DNA from 3 places in the Stutzerimonas chloritidismutans genome. Region 2 is predicted to be linked to each of the others. Evidence: predicted binding sites of a transcription regulator. Region 2 holds the regulator's gene; each other region holds the start of a gene.

Region 1 (9,719 bases), 1.3 Mb from region 2:
AGCACTTCCGCTTCGGCGCTTTCGTGGGCCTGGCGCAGCCGCTCGCGGCTGTTGGTCAGGTGCAGCCGCATGGCCGCCCGCGCGGATTCCGGGTCCTGGCGCTCGATGGCCTCGTAGATCTGCTCGTGCTCGCGGCCCAGGCGCGCCTGGTAATGCTGCTGGTCGTCATGGGCCAGCCGCGCGGAATTGACCCGGCTGCGCGGGATCAGCGTGGTGCCCAGGTGGCTCATGATGTCGGTGAAGTAGCGGTTGCCGGTGGCTTCGGCGATCTGCAGATGGAACTGGAAATCCGATGACACCGCATCGCTGGAGTGCGCCGCGCTCTGGTTGAGCTTATCGAGAAAGGCGCGCATCGCGGCCAGTTGCTCAGGCGAGCGACGCTGCGCAGCCAGCCCGGCCGATTCCACTTCCAGGCTGATGCGCAATTCCAGAATCGCCAGCAGGTCGCGCAGGGTGCCGATGGTCGCCGGGTCGATGCGCAGCCCGGTGGTGCTCGGCGTATCCAGCACGAAGGTGCCGATGCCGTGCCGCGTTTCCACCAGGCCCGAGGCCTGCAGACGCGAGATCGCCTCGCGCACCACCGTGCGACTCACACCCTGCGTCTGCATGATGGCGGACTCGGTCGGCAGCTTGTCGCCGCGCTTCAACATGCCGTCGCGGATCTGCTGCGACAGTTCGGCGACCAGCTCCTGAGCGAGGCTGCGGTGTTTGCGACGGGCGCGTGGCTGGGCGCTCTGGTTATCCATGGACGGCGATCTCTGAGAAGCGGAAGCAACCGTCATCATAGCCCAGCAGTTGTACGATAACTATTGATCCATTGCATTTGTAGATTACGCGTAACCATCGCGCCAGATGTCCTAGGGCGGCGGGCGACAGTGCCCGGCCCGGCAGCGGTTGGCCTGATGGCTGGGGTCCTGCTGCATGAGCTTGCGCGTGACGCCGTTGGTCCAGCCGAAGCCGTCCTGCAGGGGATATTCGCCGCCACCGGCGTGCTCGGTACAGGGCCGCAGCACGTATTTCTCCACCAGCTTGTTCTCGCGCTCGAACAGGTGGCTGACGATGGTCAGCCAGCGCTCCTCGATGTCCAGCGCCAGCGCGTCATGGCCGTAGTGCTGCAGGCCGCGAATGGCGATCCACTGCAGCGGCGCCCAGCCGTTGGGCCGATCCCATTGCTCGCCGCTGCCGCTGATCTCGGTGGTGGCCAGCCCACCTGGGGCCAGCAGGCGGGCGCGCACGGTTGCCGCGACCGCTGCCGCCTGCTCGGCACTGGCCATGCGCACGAACAGCGGTGCCAGGGTCGCGGCGGTAAGGTTGTCGCGCTGCCGGCCGCGCCGCCAGTCATAGTCGAAGTAGGCGCCGGCGCGCGGATTCCACAGGTAGTGGTCGATCGCCGCCAGGCGATTCTCAGCGCGCCGGGCGAAGGTTTCGGCGCAGGCCTGCTGGCCCTTCACCGCCGACAACTCGGCGATCTGCCGCTCGAGCTTGTAGAGCAGCGCGTTGAGGTCGATGGGCAGGATGCTGGTGGTGCGGATGGTCGCCAGCCGGTGGGCATCGTCGAGCCAGCGCGAACTGAAGTCCCAACCCGACTCGGCACCGGCGCGCAGGTCACGGTAGACCTCGTGCCGCGGCCGGCAACTGGCGCGGGCGGTCTCGACATCTTCGCGATAGGACTCCTCGCGCGGCGTATCGCGCTCGTCCCAGTAACGGTTGAGCACCACGCCGTCGGCCAGGCAGACGCAGCGCCGGTGCCGCTCACCGGGGCGCAGTGCATCGGCACCCTCCATCCAGAAGGCATATTCCTTGTGCAGCTGCGGCAGGTAATCGCTGGCGCGGTGCACGCCGGTTTCCTCGAACAGCTCGGTCATCAGGGCGAACACCGGCGGCTGCGAGCGGCCCAGATAATAGGTGCGGTTGCCATTGGGCACGTGGCCGTAGGTGTCGATTAAGTAGGCGAAGTTGTCCGCCATCGAGCGCAGCAGCTCGCAGTGGCCGCTCTCGTCCAGGCCGAGCATGGTGAAGTAGGAATCCCAGTAATACAGCTCGGTGAAGCGCCCACCCGGCACCACATACGGGTGCGGCAGCGGCAGCAGCGAGGAATGCTCCGGATGGTCCTGCGGCTGCCGGGTGAGCACCGGCCAGAGCCGGTCGATGTGTTCGGCCAGGCTGTCGTCGGGGTTGGCGACGAATTCCCTGACCGGCATCTCGTAAAGGCTGAAGTGCTCGTGGACGAAGGCGCCGAGATCGAAGCCGGGCTCATTGCAGTGGGCGCGGTAAGCCTCGAGGATGACTTCGGGATGGCGCCGCGGCGCGCAGTCGACGAAGGTCTTGCTGTCGGGAAAGATGCGCTGCATCTGCACCGCGACGAACAGTTCCTGATAGCGATCGGCGGGGCTTAGGGTATCGGCCAGCGAGATGGCGCTGACGTCATGGCTGAACGGCTGGTACGACTGGCTACTGGTCATTGTTCGCTGTAATTCCATAACAGACCGCCATCGACCACCAGGGTAGTCCCGGTGATGTAGTCGGCATCCGGAGAAGCCAGAAAGGCGACGACCCCAGCCACATCGCGTGGCCTGCCGAGGCGTCCGGCGGGGATGTTCTGCAGCAGGCTGGCGAGCTTCTCCGGCTGGTTCATCAGCTCGCGATTGATCGGCGTTTCCACTGCGCCCGGCGCCACGTTGTTCACCGTGATGCCCAGCGGCGCGAGTTCGATGGCGATGTTGCGCATGAGCATCTTCAGTCCGCCCTTGCTCGCACAGTAGGCGGTGAAGTTGGGGTGCGGCAATTCCTCGTGCACCGAACTGTTGTTGATGATCCGCCCGCCACGGCCCTGCTCGCGTAAATAGCGGGCGAAGGCCTGGGCGAGGAAGAACGGCCCGCGCAGGTTGACGTCGAGTACCCGGTCGTAGTCGCCCTCCTCGGCGTCGAGAAATGCGGCGTGCGCCTGCACCCCGGCGTTGTTCACCAGGATATCCAGGCGGCCCATGCGCTCGATGCTCTCGCGCACCAGCCGCTGGCATTGCTTGACCCGGCTGACGTCCGCGGCGATGAAGCAGACCCGCCGCCCCACGGCGCGTACTTGCTCAAGGCTCGCACGGGCCTCGTCATCTTCCTCGCGACCGTTGATGACCACGTCGGCCCCCTCCTCGGCCAGGCGCACGGCGATGCCGAGGCCGATGCCGTGAGTACTTCCGGTGACCAGAGCCACCTGATTCTGCAAGCGCATTGCGACCTCCGTACGCACGTCGCCTGAGTGCGACGCCGTTTCGATTGGCGATGCAGATGAGACGGAGCGAGCCTTCGCGCGTTCCCTCATCCGCCGGATCGGTGCAGCTGGTCGCGCCGTGGCTTTACGTTAGCCGCCTAATCTTTCTCTCCTCCGGACAAAGGCGCAAAATGGCCGGCTCTCCGCTGCTCGTCGAAGGACGTCATGGCCACCGCCAATCTGCGCAAGGGTTATCTGCTGGGGCTGGCCACGTTCAGCATCTGGGGCATGTTCCCGCTCTACTTCAAGGCACTTGAGCAGTACGGCGCGCTGGAGATCGTTACCCAGCGGGTGATCTGGTCGGCGGTGTTCGGTTCGCTGGTGCTGCTGGTCTGGCGCCACCCCGGCTGGTGGCGCGAACTGCTGGCACATCCGCGACGGCTTGGCGTGCTCGGCATCTCCAGTGTGCTGATCGCCGCCAACTGGCTGATCTACGTCTGGGCGGTGAACCACGACCGGATGGTCGAAGCCAGCCTGGGCTACTACATCAATCCGCTGGTCAACGTGCTGCTCGGCATGATCGTGCTGCGCGAGCGGCTGCGCCCGCTGCAGTGGCTGGCGGTGGCGATGGCCACCGTCGGTGTCAGCCTGCAGCTGTTGATGCTCGGCGAATTCCCGTGGATTTCCATCGTGCTGGCGCTGAGCTTCGGCAGCTACGGTCTGCTACGCAAGCTGGCACCGGTTGCCGCGTTGCCTGGGCTGGTGGTGGAAACCTGGATGTTGCTGCCGGTAGCGCTGGTCTGGCTGTTCTGGTTCAGCAGCGGCACCAGCACCGAGCCGGCATTCTGGACCAGCAGCGACGCGTTCTGGCTGATGGCCGCAGGCCCGGTGACGCTGATCCCGCTGCTCGGCTTCAACGCCGCCGCGCGCCACCTGCCGTATTCGACGCTGGGCTTTTTGCAGTACCTGACGCCGACGCTGCTGCTGATCCTCGCCGTGCAGTTGTTCGGCGAGCCGTTCCCGGTCGATCGACAATTGGCCTTCTTCTGCATCTGGGCCGGGCTTGCGGTGTACAGCCTGGACGCCTGGCGCATCATGCGCAAAAGCGCCGGCTGAAAATGCCGGCGAACGACTAGGATTTCTCTGTCGGCTGCAGCTTGAGTTCGACCATCAAGTCGTCGGCCAGGGTTTCCAGGCGCTGCTGCAGCACTTCCAGCGACAGTTCGCTCGGCACGGCCAGGCGCACCTCGGCACGGAATAGCAGCTCGCTGCTCATCGGCGCCGGCAGCACCTCGGTATCCAGGCTTTCCAGATTCACTCCATGCTCGGCGAGCAGACGGGTGATGTCGCGGACGATGCCTGGGCGGTCGTTGCCGACCAGCTCCAGCTGAATTTCCTGCCAGCTCGCCGCTGGCTCCGTGCCGCTGTGCGCCAGCAGGACGCGAATGCCCTGCGCCTCAAGCCCCTGCAATGCGGCGGTCAGCTCGGCATGCGCCTGCTGCGGCACGGCCACGCGCAGGATGCCGGCGAACTGTCCGGCCATGCGCGACATCCGGCTCTCCAGCCAGTTGCCGCCGTGATCGGCGATGCACTTGGCCAGTCGTTCGACCAGACCTGGCTGATCTTCGGCGATGACGGTAAGAACGAGGTGATCCATGGACGGCTCCTGTGCTGGGAATTCGCTCACGCGGTAGCGACGGCCCATTAGGTATAGCAGGCAGCCGCCCCGACGACAGTCTGCGGCGCCCTCGCCCGGCGTCGCAAGGCCGAAACTACCGGCGCTTTTGGCGGACTGATTTTCCCCGGCGCTTCATGTAGTATCCGGCGACTCGGACTACAAGAAACGAACTGTCCGTCGAATTAGAAGAACCAAGTGAGGCGAGTAATGACTGAGCGCGTTCAAGTCGGTGGCCTGCAGGTCGCCAAAGTCCTGTACGACTTCGTGAACAACGAAGCGATTCCCGGTACCGGCGTCGATGCCGCCGCCTTCTGGGCTGGCGCCGACAGCGTCATCCACGACCTGGCGCCGAAGAACCGCGCGCTGCTGGCCAAGCGCGACGAGCTGCAGGCGCAGATCGATGCCTGGCACCAGGCTCGCGCCGGTCAGGCCCACGACGCCGTGGCGTACAAGAGCTTCCTGCAGGAAATCGGCTACCTGCTGCCGGAAGCCGAAGACTTCCAGGCCACCACCGAGAATGTCGACGAAGAAATCGCCCGCATGGCCGGCCCGCAGCTGGTGGTGCCGATCATGAACGCGCGCTTCGCCCTGAACGCCGCCAACGCCCGCTGGGGCTCGCTGTACGACGCCCTGTACGGCACCGACGCGATCTCTGAAGAAGACGGCGCCAGCAAGGGCCCGGGCTACAACGAGATCCGCGGCAACAAGGTCATCGCCTACGCGCGCAACTTCCTCAATGAAGCCGCACCGCTGGAAAGCGGCTCGCACGTCGACTCCACCGGCTACCGCATCGAAGGCGGCAAGCTGGTCGTTTCGCTCAAGGACGGCAGCACCACCGGCCTGAAGAACCCGGCCCAGCTGCAGGGCTTCCAGGGCGAAGCCAGCGCACCGATCGCCGTGCTGCTGAAGAACAACGGCATTCACTTCGAGATCCAGATCGACCCGGCCAGCCCGATCGGCCAGACCGACGCGGCCGGCGTGAAAGACATCCTGATGGAATCGGCGCTGACCACCATCATGGACTGCGAAGACTCCATCGCCGCCGTCGACGCCGACGACAAGACCATCGTCTACCGCAACTGGCTCGGCCTGATGAAGGGCGACCTGGTCGAGGAGCTGGAAAAGGGCGGCAAGCGCATCACCCGCGCGATGAACCCGGACCGCGTCTACACCAAGGCCGACGGCAACGGCGAGCTGACCCTGCATGGCCGCTCCCTGCTGTTCATCCGTAACGTCGGTCACCTGATGACCAACGATGCCATCCTCGACAAGGAAGGCAACGAGGTGCCGGAAGGCATCCTGGACGGTCTGTTCACCAGCCTGATCGCGGTGCACAACCTCAACGGCAACACCAGCCGCAAGAACACCCGCACCGGCTCGATGTACATCGTCAAGCCGAAGATGCACGGCCCGGAAGAAGTGGCTTTCGCCACCGAGCTGTTCGGCCGCGTCGAGGACGTCCTCGGTCTGCCGCGCAACACCCTGAAGGTCGGCATCATGGACGAGGAGCGTCGTACCACGATCAACCTCAAGGCCTGCATCAAGGAAGCGCGCGAGCGCGTGGTGTTCATCAACACCGGCTTCCTCGACCGCACCGGTGACGAAATCCACACCTCCATGGAAGCCGGCCCGATGGTGCGCAAGGCGGCCATGAAGGCCGAGAAGTGGATCAGCGCGTACGAGAACAACAACGTAGACGTGGGTCTGGCCTGCGGCCTGCAGGGCAAGGCGCAGATCGGCAAGGGCATGTGGGCCATGCCTGACCTGATGGCTGCGATGCTCGAGCAGAAGGTCGGCCACCCCATGGCCGGCGCCAACACCGCGTGGGTACCGTCGCCGACCGCTGCCACCCTGCACGCCATGCACTACCACAAGATCGACGTGCAGGCACGTCAGGTGGAACTGGCCAAGCGCGAGAAGGCGTCCATCGACGACATCCTCACCATCCCGTTGGCGCAAGACACCAACTGGAGCGACGAGGAGAAGCGCAACGAGTTGGACAACAACTCGCAGGGCATCCTCGGCTATATGGTGCGCTGGGTCGAGCAGGGCGTCGGCTGTTCCAAGGTACCGGACATCAACGACATTGCGCTGATGGAAGACCGCGCCACTCTGCGCATCTCCAGCCAGCACGTGGCCAACTGGATGCGCCATGGCGTGGTGACCAAGGATCAGGTGGTCGAGAGCCTCAAGCGCATGGCGCCGGTGGTTGACCGTCAGAACCAGGGCGACCCGCTGTACCGCCCGATGGCACCGGACTTCGACAACAGCGTGGCCTTCCAGGCTGCCCTGGAGCTGGTCCTCGAAGGCACCAAGCAGCCCAACGGCTACACCGAGCCGGTACTGCACCGCCGTCGTCGCGAGTTCAAGGCCAAGAACGGCCTGTAATCCGCGTCAGCGCTGCACAGGAACCGCCCTTCGGGGCGGTTTTTTTATGCCTGGAATCCGCCCAGCGGTCCTCAAGTTAACCCTGTTACAACCGATAACGTGACCCGAATGCGGTTTTCGGTCACAATCGCTCAAGAAACTGGCATTTGGCCATCAACGTGCTCTTCGTAGTACCCGTAGCCCCTGCACTGGAGTTCGATGCATGCTGAAGAACCTGTCGCTGACCGCCAAGCTGTCGCTGGTACCCGCCGTCGCTCTGATCGGGCTCGTGCTGTATGTGGCCTACACCTCGTTGCAGCTCTCGGCGACCGACTCGCGCCTGGTCCTGCTGGAGACTCGCAGCTACCCGACGCTGGAGAAGGCCGACGCGGTAATCTTCCAGTTCTCCCGAGTACCGGCGCTGCTGAACAATGCAGTGGCTGCGGGCGAGCCCGGCGTGCTCGACGAGGCCCGGGAGGTGCTGCAGCAGATCGATACGCAGCAGCAATCCCTGGCGGCTCTGCTGAGCGATCAGCGCCAGCAGCATCAGGCGCTTAGCGACTGGCGCAAGGCGGTACGCGACTATGCCGACAATGCGCTCGCGGCCTCGACCAAGCTGATCGACGGCAGCGCCTCGTTCGACGACCTGCGCCCCAGTCTGGACCGCATGGCCAGTGACCTGGCGCAGGCGCAGAAGCTGGGCAGCGATTTCCGCGCGCAGGCCTACGACAGCTTCCAGCAAACCCTGGTGCAGACCCGCGAAGCCAATGCGGCGACCACCCGTCTGGGCATCATTCTCAGCCTGGTGCTGGTGGTGCTGGTCAGCCTCGGCGCCTGGCTGGTGATTCGCAGCGTGATGGTCAACATCCGCGGCGTGATCGCCTCGTTGCAGTCGATCGCCCGTGGCGACGGCGACCTGACCCAGCGCGTCAATGTCGAGTCCAACGACGAGATCGGCGCCATGATCGAGCTGTTCAACAGCTTTCTCGACAAGCTGCAGCGCACCATCCGCCAGATAATCGAGGCCGCCAACCCGCTGGGCCAGGTCTCCAAAGAGCTGTACAAGCTCACCCAGGGTTCGGAAGAGAACGCCAAGTCGCAGCAGCACCACACCGATTCGATCAGCCGCGACATCGTCACCATGACCGGCAGCATCCAGGAGGTCGCGCAACGTTCACGGCAGGCGTCCGACGAGGCCAATTCCGCGGCGCGGCAGGCGGCCACGGCCCGCGAGCACGTCGGCAGTCTTTCGACCGGCATCAGCGATCTGGGCGACAGCGTGATGGGCGCGGTCAAGGCCATGGAACAGCTGGAGGAAGAAACCCAGGAAGTCGGCTCGGTGCTGACGGTGATCCGCAGCATCGCCGAACAGACCAACCTGCTGGCCCTGAACGCCGCCATCGAGGCCGCCCGCGCCGGCGAGCAGGGCCGCGGCTTCGCGGTGGTTGCCGATGAGGTGCGCAATCTGGCGCAGAAGACCGCCGCCTCCACCGCCGAGATCCAGCAGATCATCCAGCGCCTACAGAACAGCGCCAACACCGTGCTCAACGTGATGACCAGCAACGGCGAGAAATCCCGCGCCAGCATCGAGCGCTCCATCGAGGCCACACAGCTGCTGGAAGCCATCGCCGGCACGGTCAACCAGATCGACGAACTCAACGCCGGCATCGCCCAGTTCACACAGGAGCAGATCGGCCTGTCGAGTTCCATCAGACAAGAAACCCAAGTGTTGCAGCAGGACGCACAAGCAACCGCAAACGGCGCCGAAGCCACCGCCCGCCTTGGCGAACAACTGGTGAGTACCGGAGACCACCTGCGCGCGGCTACGAGCCAATTCCGTGTTTAACGATTTTTTGGAGCATCCAATGACTGCACTTCGTGTCGCCGGTCTGGCAGCTGTCTGCCTGGCCGCCACCCCTGCCTTTGCCTTGGAACAGGGTGAACATCGCTTCAACGGTTTCGGTACCGTCGGTTTCACCCATCTCGGCGGCGAAGATGACGGTCGCAGCTATGGCGTCCAGGGTCAGACCAACGATTCCTGGCGCGGCGATCAGCTGTCCAAGTTCGGTGCCCAGCTGAGCTACGGCATCACCGACACCCTCGGCGTGACCGTCCAGGGCACGGCCAAGGCGCAACAGGACGAGTGGAAAGCCAACCTGGAATGGGCCTACCTGTCACTGCAGGCCAACGATCAGCTGATGCTCCGCGCCGGCCGCCTGCGCAGCCCGGTCTACATGTATTCTGAAAGCCTCGACGTCGGCTACAGCTATCCCTGGCTGCGCCTGCCCGATGAGGTCTACAGCCAGGTTCAGGTAACCAACTACGAAGGCGTCGATGCGGTCTACACCGTACCGCTGTCGTACGGCTCGGTAACCTTCCAGGTTGCCGGCGGCCAAGCAAAGAACCGCGACTACTACGCCTACGACGAGCAGTTCGATATCGACTACGGCAACCTGTTCGGCGCCAGCG
Region 2 (9,719 bases):
GGCAGCGTCCTGCAACAGCCCATCGAGATAGGACTGCAGTGCCTGCTGGGATCGGGTTTCGGTTAGGACGGTGCGGCTCATGGAACGAACTCGTTATGAGAATCTGAACAGGCTATCGGCCACTGGCGCGACAAACTTGAGCTGGCAGGCGCCGAGCGGCATGGCACTTCACGCCACCTGCGGAGACACTTGCGAGGCCAGCAGATGCTTGAGCAAGGCCCGATAGGCAAGAACCGCACGACTGGTCGGATCGAACTGCGAAGGCGTCAGGCCGGCGCGGCTGGCATCGCGCAGCCGTGTATCGACCGGGATGAACGCTGGCCAGAGATGATCGGCATAACCGGCTCGCAGTACCTTGAGCGTATTCATCGAGGCCTGGGTGCGGCGGTCGAACAAGGTCGGCACGATGGTGTAAGGCAGCGCTTGCTTGCGCGAACGGTTGATCATCGACAGCGTGCTAACCATTCGCTCGAGACCCTTCATCGCCAGAAACTCCGTCTGCACCGGAATCACCAGCTGCTGACTGGCAGCCAGCGCGTTGACCATCAGCACACCGAGCAGCGGCGGGCTGTCTATGATGGCGTAATCGAAGTCCTGCCAAAGCTGCGACAGGCTCTTGGCAATGACCAGCCCGAGGCCGTTCTGCCCGGGCGACTGGCGCTCGAGTGTCGCCAGCACGGTACTGGAAGGCATCAGCGAGATACGCTCGTGACTGGTGGCCAGCAGCAGCTGCCACGGCAGGCCATCCGGCACGGTACCCTGGTGCTGGAAGAGATCGAAGACGCTATGGTCCAGGTTATCGGGATCATGCCCGAAATAGCTGGTCATCGACCCATGCGGATCCAGATCCAGCACGACGACGCGCTTGCCGGAATCGGCCAGCAAGCCCGCCAGCGCGATCGACGTAGTGGTCTTGCCCACCCCACCCTTTTGATTGGCTACAGCCCAGACTCTCATTGATCTTCCACCCGGCGAAGCTGACCGGAACGGCATTGCCTGAAAACGGCAAAGCGACGGTGTTTTGACGACTGCGCCCTGAAGCGCTTACATGGACACAGCCGGTGCAGATTGTGTGCCAGCCCGACGCAACGCATCGTCAGGCCGTACATTGCTGCTGCCCATTCCGGTGACACTCCGGCGCACATCGAGATTGCGCGAAACCACCAGAATCACCCGCCGGTTGCGCGCCCGGCCTTCGGCCGTCGCGTTGTCAGCCACGGGCTGAAATTCGCCATAGCCCACCGCTGCCATCCGCGAAGGGTCCACCCCCTGCGCTGCAAGCATCCTCACAACGCTGCCAGCGCGGGCTGCGGACAGCTCCCAGTTGGTAGGGAACTGGCTGGTGCTGATTGGCAGATTGTCGGTAAACCCTTCGACATGGATCGGGTTGTCGAAAGGGGCCAGAATTCCGGCGACCTTGTCGATCAGCAGAAATGCCTGGTCGTTGGGAAGCGCATCGCCGCTGGGGAACAGCAGGCTGGAGTTGAGTTCGATCTCGATCCACAGCTCATTGCCACGGATCGTCAATTGCTCGTTGGCGATCAGCTCGCCGAACGTCTCGCGCATGCTCTGCGCAATCCGCTCCAGCGGATCGAGGGTCGGCTTCCCCGCCGACGAAGCCGGGCCCGACAGATCCTCGACCTGGGACACATCCGCCTCGGTGGTCCGAGGTCGCTCCTCACCGATGGGGATGGGCTTGACCGAACGATCGACCTGATTGAACACGCCGACCAGCGAATCGGAGAGGATCTTGTACTTGCCCTCGTTGATCGAGGAGATCGAGTACATCACCACGAAGAAGGCAAATAACAACGTGATGAAGTCGGCGTAGGACACCAGCCATCGCTCGTGATTCTCGTGCTCTTCCGGTGGTCTGCGTCTGGCCATGGCGGTCAGTCCATGAAGCCTTGCAGCTTCATCTCGATGGAACGCGGATTTTCGCCCTCGGCAATGGACAACACGCCCTCCAGCAGCATCTCGCGATAGGCGGTCTGCCGCTGGACGACGCTCTTCAGCTTGTTGCCGACCGGCAGCACCAGCAGGTTGGCGAAAGCGACGCCATAGATGGTCGCCACGAACGCAACGGCGATGCCGCTGCCCAGCTGACTGGGATCGGCCAGATTGCCCATCACGTGGATCAACCCCATTACCGCGCCGATGATGCCGATGGTCGGCGAGTAGCCACCCATGCTCTCGTAGACCTTGGCCGCGCGCAGATCACGCCCCTCCTGGGTATACAGATCGACCTCGAGGATGCTGCGGATCACTTCCGGCTCGGCGCCATCGACCAGCAACTGCAGGCCCTTGCGCGCGTATGGGTCGGGCTCCGTCTCGGCGACTGGCTCGAGGCCGAGCAACCCCTCCTTGCGCGCAGTATTGCTCCAGGTAGTGACCATGAGGATGCCGCGCGCGAGATCGATCCGCGGCGGAAAGAATATCCAGCGACCAATACTCATCGCCCGCATGAACACGGCGATGGGCGTCTGCAGCAGGACGGCACCCAGGGTACCGCCAAGCACGATCAACGCGGCCGGCCCATTGAGCAGCGCCGAGATATGGCCGCCCTCGAGAAAATTGCCCCCAACGATGGCGACGAACGCCAACAGCAGCCCGATCAGGCTGAGCACGTCCATTAGAGGCGGGCCTCCATCAGATGCACGCCTCGGCCAGATTGCGACCGATATCGTCGAGCCCGTAGACCGCATCACTCAGGTTGGCTTTGACCACCGCCATCGGCATGCCATAGATCACGCAGCTGGCTTCATCCTGCGCCCACACCTGGCTGCCGCTCTGCTTGAGCAACCGTGCGCCTTCGCGACCATCGGCACCCATGCCGGTCAGCACTACCGCCAGCACCTTGTCGTGAAACGACTTGGCGGCCGAACCGAAGGTAACGTCGACGCAAGGCTTGTAGTTGAGGCGATCATCGCCCGGCAGGATGCGGACCGCACCGCGGCCATCGATCATCATCTGCTTGCCACCCGGTGCCAGCAAAGCAAGCCCCGGACGCAGTACATCGCCGTCTTCGGCTTCCTTGACACGAATGCGGCAAAGCTTGTCCAGACGATCGGCGAAGGCTTTGGTGAACGCGGCCGGCATGTGCTGGATAAGCACGATCGGCGCGGGGAAATTCGCCGGGAGCTGAGTGAGCACACGCTGCAGCGCCACCGGACCGCCAGTAGACGTACCGATGGCCACCAGCTTGTACGCCTTGCGCTTCGGCGCCGGCGAACGAGCTGCCGGCGCAGCGGGCGCTGGCGCTGTAGCGCCGGTCCGAGGCGCTGCAGTAGCCAATGTCGAGGCAGTGCCACGCGCGGATACCGGCGGCGTACTTACGCTCGAGGTACAGAACGTGCTGTAGCGCCGGTTGCTGCGCGAAACGGTATGTACCTTCTCGCACAGCAGCTGCTTGACCTTATCCGGGTTACGCGAAATGTCTTCGAAGTTCTTCGGCAGGTAGTCGACGGCGCCGGCATCCAGCGCATCGAGGGTGACCCGAGCGCCTTCGTGCGTCAGCGAGGAAAACATCAACACCGGTGTGGGGCAGCGCTGCATGATCTGCCGCACCGCCGTGATGCCGTCCATCATCGGCATCTCGTAGTCCATGGTGATGACATCCGGCTTCAACGCCAGCACCTGGTCGATCGCCTCGCGTCCGTTGGTGGCGGTGCCGACGACCTGGATATTCGAATCAGAGGAAAGGATTTCCGAGACGCGCCGACGAAAGAAGCCGGAATCGTCGACGACCAGGACCTTGACTGCCATACATCACTCCTAGCGGCAGCGCTCCCATCCGAGGTAAGCGCTGCCTGACTGAATCAAATCCTGCGTGCGTAGCGCTTGAGCATGCTGGGAACATCGAGAATCAGCGCGATGCGGCCATCGCCGGTGATCGTCGCACCGGACATGCCAGGCGTACCCTGCAGCATCTTGCCAAGCGGCTTGATGACCACTTCTTCCTGGCCCACGAGCTGATCGACGACGAAGCCGATGCTCTGATTGCCGACGCTGAGAATTACTACATGGCCTTCACGCTGCTCTTCCTGAGCCGCATCGTTGACCAGCCAGCGCTTGAGGTAGAACAGCGGCAGCGCCTTGTCGCGGACGATCACCACTTCCTGGCCATCGACGACGTTGGTCCGCGACAGGTCGAGGTGGAAGATCTCGTTGACGTTGACCAGCGGGAAGGCGAAGGCCTGGTTGCCGAGCATGACCATCAGGGTCGGCATGATCGCCAGGGTCAGCGGCACCTTGATCACCACACGCGAGCCCTGGCCCTTGGTGGAGAACACGTTCACCGTGCCGTTGAGCTGGGAAATCTTGGTCTTGACCACGTCCATACCGACACCGCGGCCGGACACGTCGGAAATCTCGGTCTTGGTCGAAAAGCCCGGCGCGAAGATCAGGTTGTAACACTCCAGATCGCTCAGGCGGTCGGCGGCATCCTTCTCCAGCATGCCTTTCTCGACGGCCTTGGCGCGCAGGACGTTGGCATCCATACCCTTACCGTCATCACTGATGATCAACAGGATGTGGTCGCCTTCCTGCTCGGCGGAAAGCACTACCCGCCCGGTACGCGGCTTGCCGGCGGCTTCGCGCTCCTCGGGCATCTCGATACCGTGGTCGACAGCGTTGCGCACCAGGTGCACCAGCGGATCGGCCAGGGCTTCGACTAGGTTCTTGTCGAGGTCGGTTTCTTCACCGACGAGCTCAAGGTTGATCTCTTTCTTCAGGCTGCGAGCCAGGTCGCGGACCAGGCGCGGGAAGCGACCGAAGACCTTCTTGATCGGCTGCATGCGGGTCTTCATCACCGCACTCTGCAGATCGGCCGTCACCACGTCGAGGTTGGAGACGGCCTTGGCCATCGCCTCGTCGCCGCTGTTGGAGCCCAGGCGTACCAGACGGTTACGCACCAGCACCAACTCGCCGACCATGTTCATGATCTCGTCCAGGCGTGCGGTATCGACGCGCACGGTGGTCTCGGCCTCGGCCGGAGGCTTTTCCGCCGGAGCAGCAGCGGCCGGCTTGCTCACCGCAGCTGCCGGAGCGGCCTTGGCCGGAGCAGCAGCAGGGGCAGGCTTGGGCGCCGGTTTGATCGGCACAGCCGCAGCAGGTTCAGCCGGGGTCTCTACGACCGCAGGCTCGAACTTGCCCTTGCCATGCAGTTGATCGAGCAGTGCTTCGAACTCGTCGTCGGTGATCTCATCAGCTGCACCAGCTGTACCACCGCCCTTTGCCGGTTCAGCGCTTGCTGGCGCAGCGGGTTCAGCCGGGGCCGCTTCGAACTTGCCCTTGCCATGCAGCTGGTCCAGCAAGGCTTCAAATTCGTCATCGGTGATTTCGTCACTAGTCGGCGCAGCAACGAACTCGCTCTCGGCAGGCATCGAGGCACCCGCAGCGGCAGAGAATTGTCCCTTGCCATGCAGCTGGTCGAGCAGCGACTCGAATTCGTCGTCGGTAATCTCGTCGGTGGCAGGGCCAGTCGCTACTTCGGCCGCAGCCGGCTCGCTGGCGGACGGCTGAATGGCATCGAGCATCTGTTCGAATTCGCTATCGGCGCCCTCGGACCGGGATTCGGCCACGACCTGCGGTTCGACTGCCGGCGCTGGCTCATCAGCCGAGGCTGGCTCCGCCAGACGTGCCAGCGCCGCAAGCAACTCACGCGAGGCTGGCGTCGGCTCGACGCGCTCGCGGACCTGGCTGAACATCGCGTTCACGGCGTCGAGCGCCTGCAGAACGACATCCATCAGTTCGGAATCGACTCGACGCTCACCCTTGCGCAGGATGTCGAAGACGTTTTCGGCGATATGGCAGCACTCCACCAGCTCATGCAGCTGGAGGAACCCGGCACCGCCCTTGACCGTATGGAACCCGCGAAAAATCGCATTGAGCAACGCCATGTCATCGGGGCTGCTTTCCAGCTCCACGAGTTGCTCGGACAATAGTTCGAGAATCTCGCCGGCCTCTACCAGGAAGTCCTGGAGGATTTCTTCATCGGCGTCGAAGCTCATATTCACTTCCCCTAAAAGCCCAGGCTTGAAAGCAGATCATCGACATCGTCCTGGCCGGAAACGACGTCTTCACGCATATCGGCATGCATCTGCGGACCTTCACCCTTGGAAGGCTCTTTTTCTTGTTTTTTCTTTTCCTGCTCGGCGCGCATCGCCTCGCGGTCATGCTGGATGCCTGCCACGCGATCAACCTGCCCCGCCATCAGGACAAGATTGAGCAGGTTGCTTTCGAGGTCACTGATGAGGCGGGTCACTCGCTTGATCACCTGCCCGGTCAGATCCTGGAAGTCCTGAGCCAGCATTATTTCGCTGAGGTTCTGCGACAACTGGCCGCCGTCGTTCATGCTGCGCTGCAAGTACTGGTCGATGCGCTTGACTAGGTCGCGGAACTGATCGGCGTTCATTTCACGACGCATGAAGCGCTGCCAGTCGGCTGTCAGGCTCTGCGCCTCATAGCTCACATAGTTCACCAGCGGCGCTGATTCTTCGACCAGGTCCATGGTGCGGTTGGCAGCCTTCTCGGTCATCTCCACCACGTAGGACAGGCGATCGGTCGCGTCCGTGATCGGCGACGGGTCGCCGCCGGTGGCGCAGGTGTCCATCTCGAGCTTGACGATGGCGTTGTGCAGCTCTCGGGTGAGCTTGCCAACTTCCAGGTAAAGCCCGTGGTTGCGCACCTGATTCAGCTCATTGAACATCTGCGTCGCTTCATCGAAGCGGCCCTGCTGCAGACTTTCGATCAACTTGGGTGCATGCGCCTTCAGAGTCGCTTCGAACTCTGCCAGGCTTTGGTCTGCTTGCGTCATAGTGCCCTCGCGGCGTTGCTGCTTCAGCCGTTGACGCGCTCGAAGATCTTCTCGATCTTCTCCTTGAGCACCTGGGCAGTGAAAGGCTTGACCACATAGCCGTTAACCCCGGCCTGGGCGGCTTCGATGATCTGATCGCGTTTCGCTTCGGCCGTCACCATCAGCACCGGCAGGTGCTTGAGGCGCTCATCGGCACGCACAGTGCGCAGCAGATCGATGCCGCTCATTCCCGGCATGTTCCAGTCGGTCACCAGGAAGTCGAAGCTGCCGCTCTTGAGCATCGGCAGCGCGGTAGTACCGTCATCCGCTTCGGCGGTGTTGGTGAACCCCAGATCACGCAGGAGGTTCTTGATGATTCGTCTCATCGTCGAGAAGTCATCGACGATGAGGATTTTCATGTTCTTGTCCAAGTCGACCTCCGTAAGTCCCAAAATGCCTCAGCAAACCGAGCACGTCATACCGCAAACAATCGTCAATTGGCGCGCCATTCGCCGAGGCGCGCGCGCAAGCGCGCAGCGCACTGGCTATGCAACTGGCTCACACGCGACTCGCTGACCCCCAGCACCTGACCGATTTCCTTCAAATTCAATTCTTCGTCGTAATACAGCGACAGCACCAGCTTTTCACGCTCGGGCAGGTTGGCGATGGCGTCGGCCAGCGCCTGCTGAAAACGTTCATCCTCGAGATCACGGAACGGCTCCGGGTGGAGACTGGCAGCGTCTTCCTCGAGCTCGCCATGATCGCCTTCCTGCAGCAGATCGTCGAAGCTGAACAGGCGACTGCCCAGCGTATCGCCCAGAATGCCGTAATACTCGTCGAGACTTAGCTTAAGTTCGGCCGCAACCTCGTGATCTTTAGCGTCGCGCCCGGTTTTCGCTTCGATCGCCCGGATCGCCTCGCTGACCATCCGCGAATTGCGATGCACCGAGCGCGGCGCCCAGTCACCCTTGCGGACTTCGTCCAGCATGGTGCCGCGAATGCGGATACCTGCGTAGGTTTCGAAGCTGGCACCCTTGCCCGCGTCGTATTTCTTAGCTGCTTCCAGCAGTCCGATCATTCCAGCCTGAATCAGATCGTCCACTTGCACGCTTGCAGGCAGACGCGCCAACAAGTGGTAAGCGATTCGCTTGACCAATGGGGCGTACTGATCGATCAGGCGGTACTGCGCATCCTTTGCCTGAGCCTTGCTGTAATACATAGCGGATCCGGCACCTGTCATTCGTGGCTGGGTGAAGCGGGGCTGATGAGGCGCTCTACGAAGAACTCGAGATGACCCCGCGGCGTCGCCGGCAGCGGCCAGGTATCAACCTTCTGCGCGATCGCCTTGAAGGCTAGTGCACATTTCGAGCGCGGGTACGCTTCATAGACAGCGCGCTGCTTCTGCACGGCCTTGCGCACCGCTTCGTCGTAAGGAACCGCACCGACATACTGCAGCGCCACGTCGAGAAAGCGCTCGGTAACCTTGGTCAGCTTGGCGAACAAATTGCGGCCTTCCTGCGGTGCGTGAGCCATGTTGGCCAACACGCGGAAGCGGCTGATGCCGTAATCGCGGTTCAGCAGCTTGATAAGTGCATAGGCGTCGGTGATGGACGTGGGCTCGTCGGTGACCACCAGCAGCACTTCCTGAGCTGCGCGCACGAAGCTCACCACGGAATCGCCGATGCCAGCCGCGGTGTCGATGATCAGCACGTCGAGCTCGTCGCCAAGCTCGCTGAACGCCTGGATCAACCCGGCGTGCTGCAGGGAAGACAGCTGCACCATGCTCTGCGTGCCGGATGCGGCCGGCACTACGCGGATGCCGCCCGGCCCCTGGATCAGTACGTCGCGCAGATCACATTCGCCAGCGATGACGTCAGCCAGGGTGCGCTTGGTGGTAAGCCCCAGCAGCACGTCGACGTTGGCCAGGCCAAGGTCGGCGTCAAGCAACACCACACGCCGGCCGAGGTCGGCCAGCGCCAGTGCCAGATTGACCGACACGTTGGTCTTGCCGACGCCACCCTTGCCGCCAGTCACCGCAATCACCTGTACGGGATGCATACCCATGTTCACATGCCTATATCTTGCTGGGGCCTTGCGGCCGGCGATGCGTCCGCATGGCACGCATCTGATTCATTCGAGTACCGCTGTCGCAGCATCATCCAGCCCGCCGTGACGAGCCGTTGTACAACCCGGCGAACATGTCGGCCATGGTTTCTTCGCTCGGCTCCTCGCCGGACTGCAGGCTCACCGCCCGACTGACCAGCTGATGGCTGCGCGGCAGATGCAGGTCGTCAGGAATCCGGGGACCATCGGCGAGGTAGGCTATCGGCAAATGCTGGCTGATCGTGAGACCGAGTACATCGCCAAGGCTGCCCGCCTCATCGAGCTTCGTCAGGATACAACCGGCCAGCCCACAACGACGATAGTTGTGCCATGCGGCCTTAAGCACCTGGCTCTGGCTGGTTGCCGCCAGCACCAGGTAATTCTTCGATTTGACGCCCTTGTCCGACAGCGCTTCGAGCTGCATGCGCAGCGTCGGATCGCTTGCCGGCAAGCCGGCGGTGTCGATCAGGATGATCCGCTTACGCGCCAGCGAGGCCAGCGATTTGCTCAGCGGCTGGCTAGGATCGATCTGCACCACCGGCACGTCGAGGATCCGGCCCAGTGTCTTGAGCTGCTCCTGCGCACCGATCCGATAATTGTCCATGCTGGCCAGCGCAATGCTCTGCGCGCCGTGTTTCAGCACGTAGCGAGCAGCCAGCTTGGCCAGCGTAGTGGTCTTGCCGACGCCTGCTGGGCCGACCAGAGCAATCACACCGCCCTCTTCCAGCGGCTCGTTCTTGGTGACCTTGATTGCCTGCGCCAGATACGCCAGCACCATGCGCCAGGCCTGACGCGACTCGTTAATGCCGGCGACCTTTTC
Region 3 (9,719 bases), 960 kb from region 2:
CTGCGTGAGGCTATCGCTTGTGCGAGTAAGCTGGGCCACCAGGGTATCCATCGCATTGAACTGCTTATATAAGCGCTCTTCCAGCGCCGCAATCCGCTTTGTTAATTCCGCTTTCTGCGTGTCGACCTTATCAATAGTCCCCTGCAATGCATCCGTTCTGGACTCCAATATTCCGCCAGCATCAGTATAGGGCTTCAGCCGAGCACCTAAGCGGCTCGCTAATCCATTGTCCCCAGTAAAGTAGGCGGCGACTTCTTCAAAATTCGAAGTAATCGCCTTGCTTACCTTGGCCGCATCCATTTCAAGAGTGCCGTCTTTCTTGGTAGTGATGCCCATGTCAGCCAAGGCTCGTATCGCTCCCTCCCCCTGAGGCGACACCAGCTCTGATCGAATGGTGTTGATCAGCGAACGAACAGAGCTATCACCCACCAAAGCCCCGGTCACCGGCGCATCGGTTTCAGTAACCGTGGTGACCTTGGTCTCGGTATTTATAAGGCTCATTAAGGTGTTGTAAGCATCAACGAACTTTTTGACGTTGCCCTGCACGCCGGCCTCGTCGCGAGTAATCGTCACGCTACTGCTACCCTCAGACTTGAGCTCAAAACTGACGCCACTGACCACATCATCGACACTATTGCTCTCTCGGGTAACAGAAAGGCCGTCGATTGTGAACTTCGCACTCTGTGCAACAGCAAGCGTCTTGGCCGAGCTCGGGTCAGCAATCTGGGCGTCATACGTGGCCTTGGCCTCGATATACGCCGGGTCTGTTTCTCCAGAGTAGTCAGCTAAATTAGGGGGGGCGCTATACGTTAATGCTCCGAGCGAAACGTTGCCTTCTGCTGGGTCGGCATCCGCCCCCACGACGGAAATGTCGTTGCCATCACCCGTCTTGCTGCTGCTCAACACGAGACGGGAGCCTTGGTCGTCGGTGATGATGGTTGCACTGACGCCCGCGCTTGCGCCTGCCTTGTTTATGGCATCACGAATGCCCGCCAACGTGTTATTAGTCGAGTCGACTGTGATATCGAGTGCGGTCGAGCCGCCCACCTTGATACTCAAGGTGCCCGCGTTCAGCTTGGTTTCTTCATCAGCAGGTATCGCAGCCAAGGCGACCTTGCTGCTACTTGCCAGTTTTTCGACTTCCAGCTTATAGCTTCCCGCCACAGCGCTTTGGCTGGCCGTCGCGGTTGCCACATTGCTTTCAGAAGAGGACGCCTTACGCGCCAGGAATGAAGAGGGACTGTTGAGGGTGGACAACGCCGTTTGGAAATTGCTGATCGCACCTTTCAGCTGCCCTAGCGAGGTCAGCTGGGTAGTCGTCTTGGCTTCCAGACGCTTCAGCTGACCTTCCTTCGGCGCCTGCTCGGCTGATGAAATGGCCTTAACCATCGCATCGATATCCATACCGGATCCGATGCCTGTGATACCCGCCATATGCCACCTCGTCAAAAATTTGCCTGAAGGCCAGGCTGAGCTGGCGATTCAGGAAGTCCATCCAATAATCGTGCCTTAGGCTTCAGCCTTGAACAGCAAGCTACGCATGTCCTCAAGCCGCTCGGAAAGTCGCAAAAGATCCTCGGATGGTATCTGGCGTATCAGCTTGCCTGACTCGCCATCCATGACCTTCACAACAACCTGCCCGCTAGAATCATCCACGCTGAAATCAAGATTGCGCTGCAGGTCATACACGATGGTCTTGAACTTCTCCACTGCCGAGGTTGCACTCTCAGAAGCGGAAACCGATTGCTCCTTAGCCTTAGCACCACCAGTCGGCGCAGTTTCACCGGAAGCGTTAGGGCTCAGCGACGGCATCTCGCGCCTAAATGTATTTGGCTGCGATAAAGAAGTGAGATTTACCGTTTCCATATCTAATACCTCACAACGCAAAAAGGAGGAAGGAGCCTAAACTCCCTCCCCCTGTTAGCCAGACGGCTTTTGCCTTACTGGAGCAGCGACAGTACAGACTGTGGCAGCTGCTTGGCCTGGGCCAGGATGGCGGTACCAGCCTGTTGCAGCACCTGGTTCTTCGACAGGTTCGCGGTCTCCGCAGCGTAGTCGGTATCCATGATCCGGCTGCGAGCGGCCGAAGCATTTTCCGAGATGTTCTGCAGGTTGTTGATGGTGTTGTCAAAGCGGTTCTGCACCGCACCGAGGTCGGCGCGCTGGGCGTCGATAGCAGCCAAGGCACTGTCGACAACAGCCAGGGCCTGCTGAGCGCCAGCGGCGGTCGAAATATCGACATTACCAATATTTGACAGCTCGGATTTTCCAGCCGAGAACAGCTCGGTAGTAGTACCAGTCACCGCATAGGACGTAGGCGAGTTGACCTGAACGTAGCCCACTACGGTACCACCAGCGGCTGCAAGTTCCTCCTCAGAACCAAGCTCCCCATCGGAGCCCTGGACCTTGACCTTGATCTCACCATCGGCAGCGTTGGCGACACCATCCTGAGCTTTCACCGCGCCAAATCCAACATTCTCCCCAGTACTGGACGTGATGGTCAGCACACCGTCTTTGTCCAGGTTTGCCGTCACACCCAGCTTCGAGGCATTCGAGTTGATCTGGTCAGCCAGATCGGCAGTCGAGGTCACCCCTACAAGGGAAACCGTCTCATCGCCCACTGTCAGATCGAAATTCAGGGCAGTGGAGGTGTCGAGATCCACCTCGGCCGTGAACACGGTGCGAGCAGTCGCTGTCATGCCGGGGATAGCCCCATCGAACTTGGCTGCGATGGTCTTGGCGCTATCGGTGGTTTCGATCTCGATTTCTTTTTCTTGACCGCCGCCTACTACATTGAGCGTCTGCGCCGTAAATGCAGCGGCGGGAGCAGCGGGAACAGCAGTTCCTGATCCCCCAGTAGTAGCAGCAGTAGCGACCTCAGCCGAAAGCGATGCTGTAACACTGCTAGCGCCGCTATTCAATTGGAAAGCGCCAATCTTGTTGGAAGCAGCGCTCTTCAGGCTGACATCAATGGTTTCGTAGGCGTTGGAACCGACTTGGAAGCTAGAAGTACCAAACGAACCATCCAGCAGCTTGCGGCCACCGAAGGTGGTGGTTTCGGCAATACGGGTCAGCTCGGCCTGCTGAGCAGACACTTCCTTCTGCAGTGCAGCGCGGTCCGCATCGCTGTTGGAGCCGTTGGCCGACTGGATTGCCAGGTCACGAATACGCTGCAGGATGTTGGTGGATTGCTGCAGGGCACCTTCCGCAGTTTGCGACAGCGAGATACCGTCGTTGGCGTTGCGGGTCGCCACGTTCAGGCCGCTGATCTGGTTGGTCAGACGGTTGGAAATCTGCAGGCCCGCGGCATCGTCCTTGGCACTGTTGATCCGGCTACCGGTGGACAGGCGCTGCATGGAGGTGTTCAGGGAGTTGGACGTGTTGTTGATGTTGCGCTGGGTATTCAGCGACGGGATGTTGGTATTGACGGTAAGAGCCATGATGAGCCTCCAAGGGCGCTGGTTACTTTGGTTTGCCTGAGCGTGCGACTCCGGGCCGGCTGTGCCCAGGCACCCATCGAGTTCGCATTCGATTAGCTTATCGGCGTCGTTCCGGGGAGCTTTAGAGGCAGATGGAAAATAATTTGCGCATCCTGCCAATACCTTGTACGACACCGGCGGCCCCGACCCAACGAGCCCGCTCGCAAAGGTTTTCGATCGTTCAGCAGTAAACTTTAACCCTGTCCCACATCTGTTGTAGGGGGGCCTTGGCCGCGAAAAAATCGTTGCCGCCCTATCGCGGCCAAGGCCCCTCCTACACCTGAAGCATCAGGCGGGCACCAGGGAGGTCGTCTCATAAACCGTGCAGCATGCCCGACCTTGCGGGCCGCTTGCGCCAGCCCCTCAACCTCCTGCATGGTACGTCTCATTTTCCTAGTGCCCAGGAATCCCAGATGGCTCACCGGAACGACAAGCAGATACAACGAACCATTCAGGCACTTATAAAGGCCGAGCAAACAGATAATCTCGATGCGCAGATACGGGGCTACCTGGCACTCACGCGACTCATGCCCGAGCCAGCGGTTGCCCATGCACGCGCAGCCTGCCTATTGCAACGACAAGGCCGGGAACAGGAAGCTGTGCAACATTGCCAGCGCGCCTTGGCATTCCCTCAGAGCGATGAAGTGGATGCACTCATCTTCCCTCTCATGGCGCAGCGAGCTGACATTCTCCAAAACGAACTGGTGCGAATCCGCACTTGGCACTCACAACACCCCAACCAGCATCGCTGTCAGTTGCTGGCACTGTCACTGATTCGACAGGAATACTTCAACGAAGCGGAAGAGCTGATCACTGCCGCACTTGAGACTGCTGCCCTCCAAGCAATACCCCAAGACGGACTGTTACTGATATTGGCACATATCTATTACTGCCAGAACCGCTTTCACGAAAGCCTCGCCTGCTGCCAAATTGTACTGGAAAGCTTTCCAGATTCACGAGATGGCCATTATGCAATGGCCCAAAGCCACAATAAGCTAGGCCAGTATAACCAAGCCATCGCGCATTATTATGAAGTACTGAAAAACAACCCTGAAGATATAGACACACACCACAGCCTCGCACACCTAATGCTGAAAACTGGAAATCTCCAGAAAGGCTGGGAACACTGGGAATGGCGCTGGGCAAAATCCATCGAGAACCAGATCCAGAACTTCAATATCCCCGAATGGAACGGTGAGCCACTCGAAGGGAAGAGACTGCTTGTCTGGACTGAGCAAGGCATAGGCGATCAGATAATGTTTGCCAGCACACTGCCAGACCTCTGCAAATTGACTCCACACATTGCCTGGGAATGTAACGCACGACTAGTACCGCTATTTAGCCGAAGCTGGCCAGAGGTAAACTTCATCGCACAGTCAATCTCCAAGACAGGAAAGCCAATAGTAAAGCTATGGCCAACATCAGATTACCATATCCCGGCAGGCAGCCTGTGCAAGATATTACGTAATGATGCCAGCAAATTCCCTCGACAAGAAAGCTTCCTTCAAGCCTCTAACTCAGAGGTAAGAAGAATCAGAAAAACCTATAAAGATCTCTTTCCAGGAAAACTACTCGTGGGTATCTCATGGCGTGGCGGCACGGGCGTGGGAACCAACAAATATGCACGCACCCTAAACCCTGTTGAAATGCACCCAATAAAAACGCTTAAAAACGTTCAATTTATTGATTTGCAGTATGGAAATACATTAGAAGATCGAGCAGCTATGGAGACGTTCGGCCTAGAAATTTATCACGATTCTGAAATCGACCCCTTGCTGAGTCTGGACCTGCAGGCGGCACAAATCTCCGCGCTCGACCTGGTGCTTACAGTCGATAATACGACCGTACATCTTGCCGGGGCGCTGGGCACCCCTACCTATCTCCTGTTATCCACAGACCCAGATTGGCGCTGGGGGTTGGATCAGAACGAGAGCTATTGGTATCCATCCGTAAAGTTCATTCGCAACCCAAACCCAAGTAATTGGATGAGCGCCATAGACGAGGCCGTCGACTTGATTTCCGGGATCAGCCCATGACATACGGGCTTTTCTCAAGAGATAGGTCTCAGACCTCTACAACCACTCCTCCCTCCCCCAGGAACCTGCCCACTATTCGATATGAGCCCCCATGCACCGGTGGCGGCAATCTGTAATTCGTCCCGCCCCAGGCACACTCCAATATTTCGGCATTCGCCCCTTGAGATACTGGAAAAGGAAAAAAACCTTTCAACACTTCGAACGGATCCAGTCGATAAAAACCCTGAATATCAGCACCGGACCCTGCGCGCCGATAAGCAGAATCTATATCTGCCTTACGCTTTCTAACAATACAGCCAAGCTCGAAATTCTGTAAAAAAGCAGCTGAAGAACAATCAAAGCCAGCAAGAATCAAGTTGTAACATAGCAACCCGGCATTCCAACTTGTCAGGTGGCCGGCTATCAGGCGCTCCCGGGGGTGCACAGGCACAACAATTACCAGAATCCCATCATCTTTCAGGCAACTGAAAATTTTCTCCAGAAAAACACCCACGTTTCTTTGATGCTCAAGGACATGAGAGCACCAAATAACATCAAACTCACGATCGAATTCAATCTCCAAGAAGTCCCCAACATAATCAGCATCCTTGTTCAAATCAACTGTAAAAACCCGCTTTCCGAACATCTCAAAGAACTTCTTCTGCAGCCCATCGCCAGAACCGATATCAAGCATAGTCTGGAATTGGTAATCGCTAACAAGCTTGAGCGCCGAATGAAGCCCCCAATCAAGTCGCACCTCCTTTATCGCCCCCATCTTTCACCCCCTCTACTTAACAGAATCCGATAAAACCACAAAAAATCCAAATATAGCGAACTTGTAATCATATCTCATAGATACCTTAGCGCATTTGAAAGGAAATTTACAGATGCCTGTATGAATTACAGTAAACCTACATTTTAGAGCAGTGCAACTTACACTGCACGAACAACTAGCGCCTCCAACAAGGCCACTGATACAATCTAACGCCGGAAAACTTCTCGACTTTCAGCAATGATGCATACCAAGTTCTATTTCATCAGTTGAAATAGATTTTCTCATCGAGCTATACATCCTTGACCATCTACTGGACTAGGTGAATTTCCAATATCGCTAGATACTCAAGAAACTCCGCTTCATTCCACACAGGCACCTCCAGTTCATTTGCCTTAGCAAGCTTCGAACCCGCGCCAGGCCCCGCCACCACGCAGGACGTTTTGGCCGACACGGAACCGGCAACCTTGGCCCCCAACGCCTCCAGCCGCGCCTTGCCCTCGTCGCGGCTCATTGCTACGAGTGTGCCGGTCAGCACCCAGGTCTGCCCGGCCAGCGGCAGACCTTCCGCGGACTTCCGTTCGCTCTCCCAATGCATACCGAATTCCCGCAACTGCGCTTCGATAGCGCGGGCGCGTTCGGTGTTTTCAGGTTTGTCGAAGTAATCGCGTAGCGAGCGTGCGGCCTTTTCGGTGAGGCGTTCAACCTGGCGCAGGTCGAGCCAATCGGCGGCGATGATCGCGTCCAGGCTGCCGAAACGTTCTGCCAGGCGCTGGGCGCCGGTGCGGGCGATATAGGGAATATTGAGCCGGTCGAGCAGATCGGCCGGTGTCGCGCAGGCGGCGAATTCCGGATGGACGTCGCCCTCCTCCTGCGGTTCTACGCCACGCTCACGCAGCAGCGCAATGACCGTGCGGTTATGTTCGTCCTCGAAGAAGCTGTGGATCTCATGAGCGACTTCCAGGCCGACATCGGGCAGGTAGACGAGCACGTCGGGCAGCGCTCGACCTATGCGATCCAAGGAGCCCAGCGCCCGTGCCAGCAACTTGGCGGTTTCCTCGCCGACGTCGGGTATGCCGAGGGCGTAGACGAAACGCGCGAGGCTCGGTTTGCGGCTGGCGTCGATGGCGTTGAGCAGGTTGCGCGTGGATATCTCGGCAAAACCTTCCAAGTCGATGACCTGCTCATGGGTGAGGCAGTAGAGATCCGCTGGCGATTTGACCAACCCCCTGTCGACCAGCTGCTCGACGATCTTGTCGCCCAGGCCGTCGATATCCATCGCTCGGCGCGATACGAAATGGATGATCGCCTGCTTAAGCTGCGCCTGACAGGCCAGCCGGCCGACGCAACGGTAGATCGAGCCTTCGCTCACCGACTCACGCCCCTTGCTGCGCTTGATCAGCTGGGTGCGCTCCACGGCAGAACCGCACACCGGGCACTGCTCCGGCACATGCACGGCGCGCGCGTCGGCCGGGCGGCGTTCGGCGATTACGCCGAGAATCTGGGGAATCACGTCGCCTGCACGTCGCACGATCACCGTATCGCCGATCATCACGCCCAGGCGCGCCACTTCGTCCATGTTGTGCAGCGTCGCGTTGGAAACCGTAACGCCCGCCACCTGCACCGGCTTCAACCGGGCGACCGGGGTGATCGCGCCGGTACGGCCGACCTGGAACTCTACATCGAGCAGCTCGGTGATTTCTTCCCGCGCGGGAAACTTGTGTGCGATGGCCCAGCGCGGCTCCCGCGCACGGAAGCCCAGTTCACGCTGCTGCGCGACCGCGTTGACCTTGAACACCACACCGTCAATCTCATACGGCAGCGCGTCGCGCTTTTCACCGATGGCGTCGTAGTAAGCCCGGCATTCGGCCACGCCCCTGGCCAGTTTCAGCTCACGACTGATGGGCAGGCCCCAGCTTTTCAGCGCTTCGAGGATACCGATGTGCGTGCCCGGCAGCTCGCCGTCGCTACGTCCGACACCATATGCACACAGCTCAAGCGGACGACTTGCGGTGATCTTCGAATCCAGCTGGCGCAGGCTTCCAGCAGCGGCGTTGCGGGGATTGGCGAAGGGTTTGCCGCCGCTTTCCAGCTGCCGCGCATTCAGCGCTTCGAACCCCGCCTTGGGCATGTAGATTTCGCCGCGCACCTCGAGTACCGCAGGCCAGCCACTGCCATGCAGTTTCAATGGAATGTTGCGTACGGTGCGCACGTTGGCGCTGATGTCCTCACCCGTGCTGCCATCACCCCGTGTGGCGCCGCGCACCAGATGGCCGTTCTCATACAGCAGGCTGACCGCCAGGCCGTCCAGCTTGGGTTCGCAGCTGTACTCGACCACAGCGCCATCGCTGAACAGGTCGCCCGCCGGCAAATCCAGTCCTTCGCGCACACGACGATCGAAGTCGAGCAGATCCTGCTCATCGAAGGCGTTGCCCAGGCTCAGCATCGGCACTTCGTGGCGTACCTGACCGAATGCCGCGAGCGCCGCTCCTCCAACCCGCTGGGTTGGCGACTCAGGCGTCACCAGTTCCGGGTGCTCTGCTTCGAGCGCCTTGAGCTCGTTAAACAGGCGGTCGTACTCGGCGTCAGGAACGCTCGGCTCGTCGAGCACGTAGTAGCGATAATTGTGGGCGTCAATTTCGCCGCGCAGTTCGGCGATGCGCTCGGCGGCGGTTTGGGCGGAAGGCATAAGACGGAGCCGTGGCTGGGGCTGTGCTGATTCAGACCGTATCAGCGCGCCTTGGTTGATAGTGAGGCGTCGGATTCTAGCCGAATGCGCAATCGAAGGCAGGTTCGCGGCTTTGGCTAGTCGGAGGCTGGAAGCGCAGCGGGACGGCCTCAGCCATCCCGAATCAAACTGCTCACTGATGGACAGAGGCGGAGCGCGCCCGTCAATGGAATGCCTGCACTGGAGACAGGAGCATGAGACGGCGCGAGCAATCCACGTCTGCTAACACACAACACCGGGCGCAAGGCCCGGTGCAAATATCACTCAACGCTGCTTGATGGTCATCTGCCGGCGCTCGAACTCGACGATGCGCTGGCGGTAGTGCTCGATGGTCTGGGCGGTGAGAACGCTGCGCTGGTCATCCTTCAGCTCGCCATTGAGCTCCTGGGACAGCTTGCGCGCCGCAGCAACCATGACATCGAAAGCCTGCTTGGGATGGCGTGGGCCGGGCAGACCGAGGAAGAAGCTCACGGCCGGCGTGGTGAAGTGATCGATGTCGTCCAGGTCGAAAGTACCAGGCTTGACGGCATTGGCCATGGAGAACAGCACCTCGCCATTGCCGGCCATGCTTTCGTGGCGATGGAAGATATCCATTTCGCCGAAGCGCAGGCCACTCTCGAGAATGTTCTGCAGCAGCGCCGGACCACGGAAACCGTGAGGATCACGGCAAATGACGTTGATGACGAGTACTTCCTCGACGGGCGCCAGTTCCTTCTGCGGCTGGT

Evidence for each region. The regulator FliA, encoded in region 2, starts transcription of late flagellar genes. The targets are predictions, from matches to a motif close to CTAAAGTTTNNNNNNNNNNNGCCGNTAA.
Region 1: the regulator FliA is predicted to act here: its motif matches at 7,342-7,369, upstream of LLJ08_RS01800 (methyl-accepting chemotaxis protein).
Region 3: the regulator FliA is predicted to act here: its motif matches at 3,538-3,565, upstream of LLJ08_RS12000 (flagellin).

The regions. Positions count from the first base shown of each region.
Region 1 is NZ_CP086067.1:387,194-396,912, reverse strand. Features, by position in the region: gene LLJ08_RS01830 (FadR/GntR family transcriptional regulator) at 1-746, opposite strand, end outside; gene treF (alpha,alpha-trehalase TreF) at 858-2,462, opposite strand; gene LLJ08_RS01820 (SDR family NAD(P)-dependent oxidoreductase) at 2,459-3,226, opposite strand; gene rarD (EamA family transporter RarD) at 3,431-4,321, shown strand; gene LLJ08_RS01810 (glycine cleavage system transcriptional repressor) at 4,338-4,862, opposite strand; gene LLJ08_RS01805 (malate synthase G) at 5,091-7,271, shown strand; gene LLJ08_RS01800 (methyl-accepting chemotaxis protein) at 7,474-9,096, shown strand; gene LLJ08_RS01795 (porin) at 9,116-9,719, shown strand, end outside.
Region 2 is NZ_CP086067.1:1,646,915-1,656,633, reverse strand. Features, by position in the region: gene LLJ08_RS07770 (CheW domain-containing protein) at 1-81, opposite strand, end outside; gene LLJ08_RS07765 (ParA family protein) at 169-957, opposite strand; gene motD (flagellar motor protein MotD) at 1,045-1,887, opposite strand; gene LLJ08_RS07755 (flagellar motor protein) at 1,893-2,633, opposite strand; gene LLJ08_RS07750 (protein-glutamate methylesterase/protein-glutamine glutaminase) at 2,650-3,765, opposite strand; gene LLJ08_RS07745 (chemotaxis protein CheA) at 3,819-6,011, opposite strand; gene LLJ08_RS07740 (protein phosphatase CheZ) at 6,023-6,817, opposite strand; gene LLJ08_RS07735 (chemotaxis response regulator CheY) at 6,841-7,215, opposite strand; gene fliA (RNA polymerase sigma factor FliA) at 7,290-8,015, opposite strand; gene fleN (flagellar synthesis regulator FleN) at 8,033-8,860, opposite strand; gene flhF (flagellar biosynthesis GTPase FlhF) at 8,952-9,719, opposite strand, start outside.
Region 3 is NZ_CP086067.1:2,603,837-2,613,555, forward strand. Features, by position in the region: gene fliD (flagellar filament capping protein FliD) at 1-1,404, opposite strand, end outside; gene LLJ08_RS11995 (flagellar protein FlaG) at 1,510-1,866, opposite strand; gene LLJ08_RS12000 (flagellin) at 1,941-3,440, opposite strand; gene LLJ08_RS12005 (tetratricopeptide repeat protein) at 3,893-5,515, shown strand; gene LLJ08_RS12010 (class I SAM-dependent methyltransferase) at 5,544-6,269, opposite strand; gene ligA (NAD-dependent DNA ligase LigA) at 6,577-8,955, opposite strand; gene zipA (cell division protein ZipA) at 9,259-9,719, opposite strand, start outside.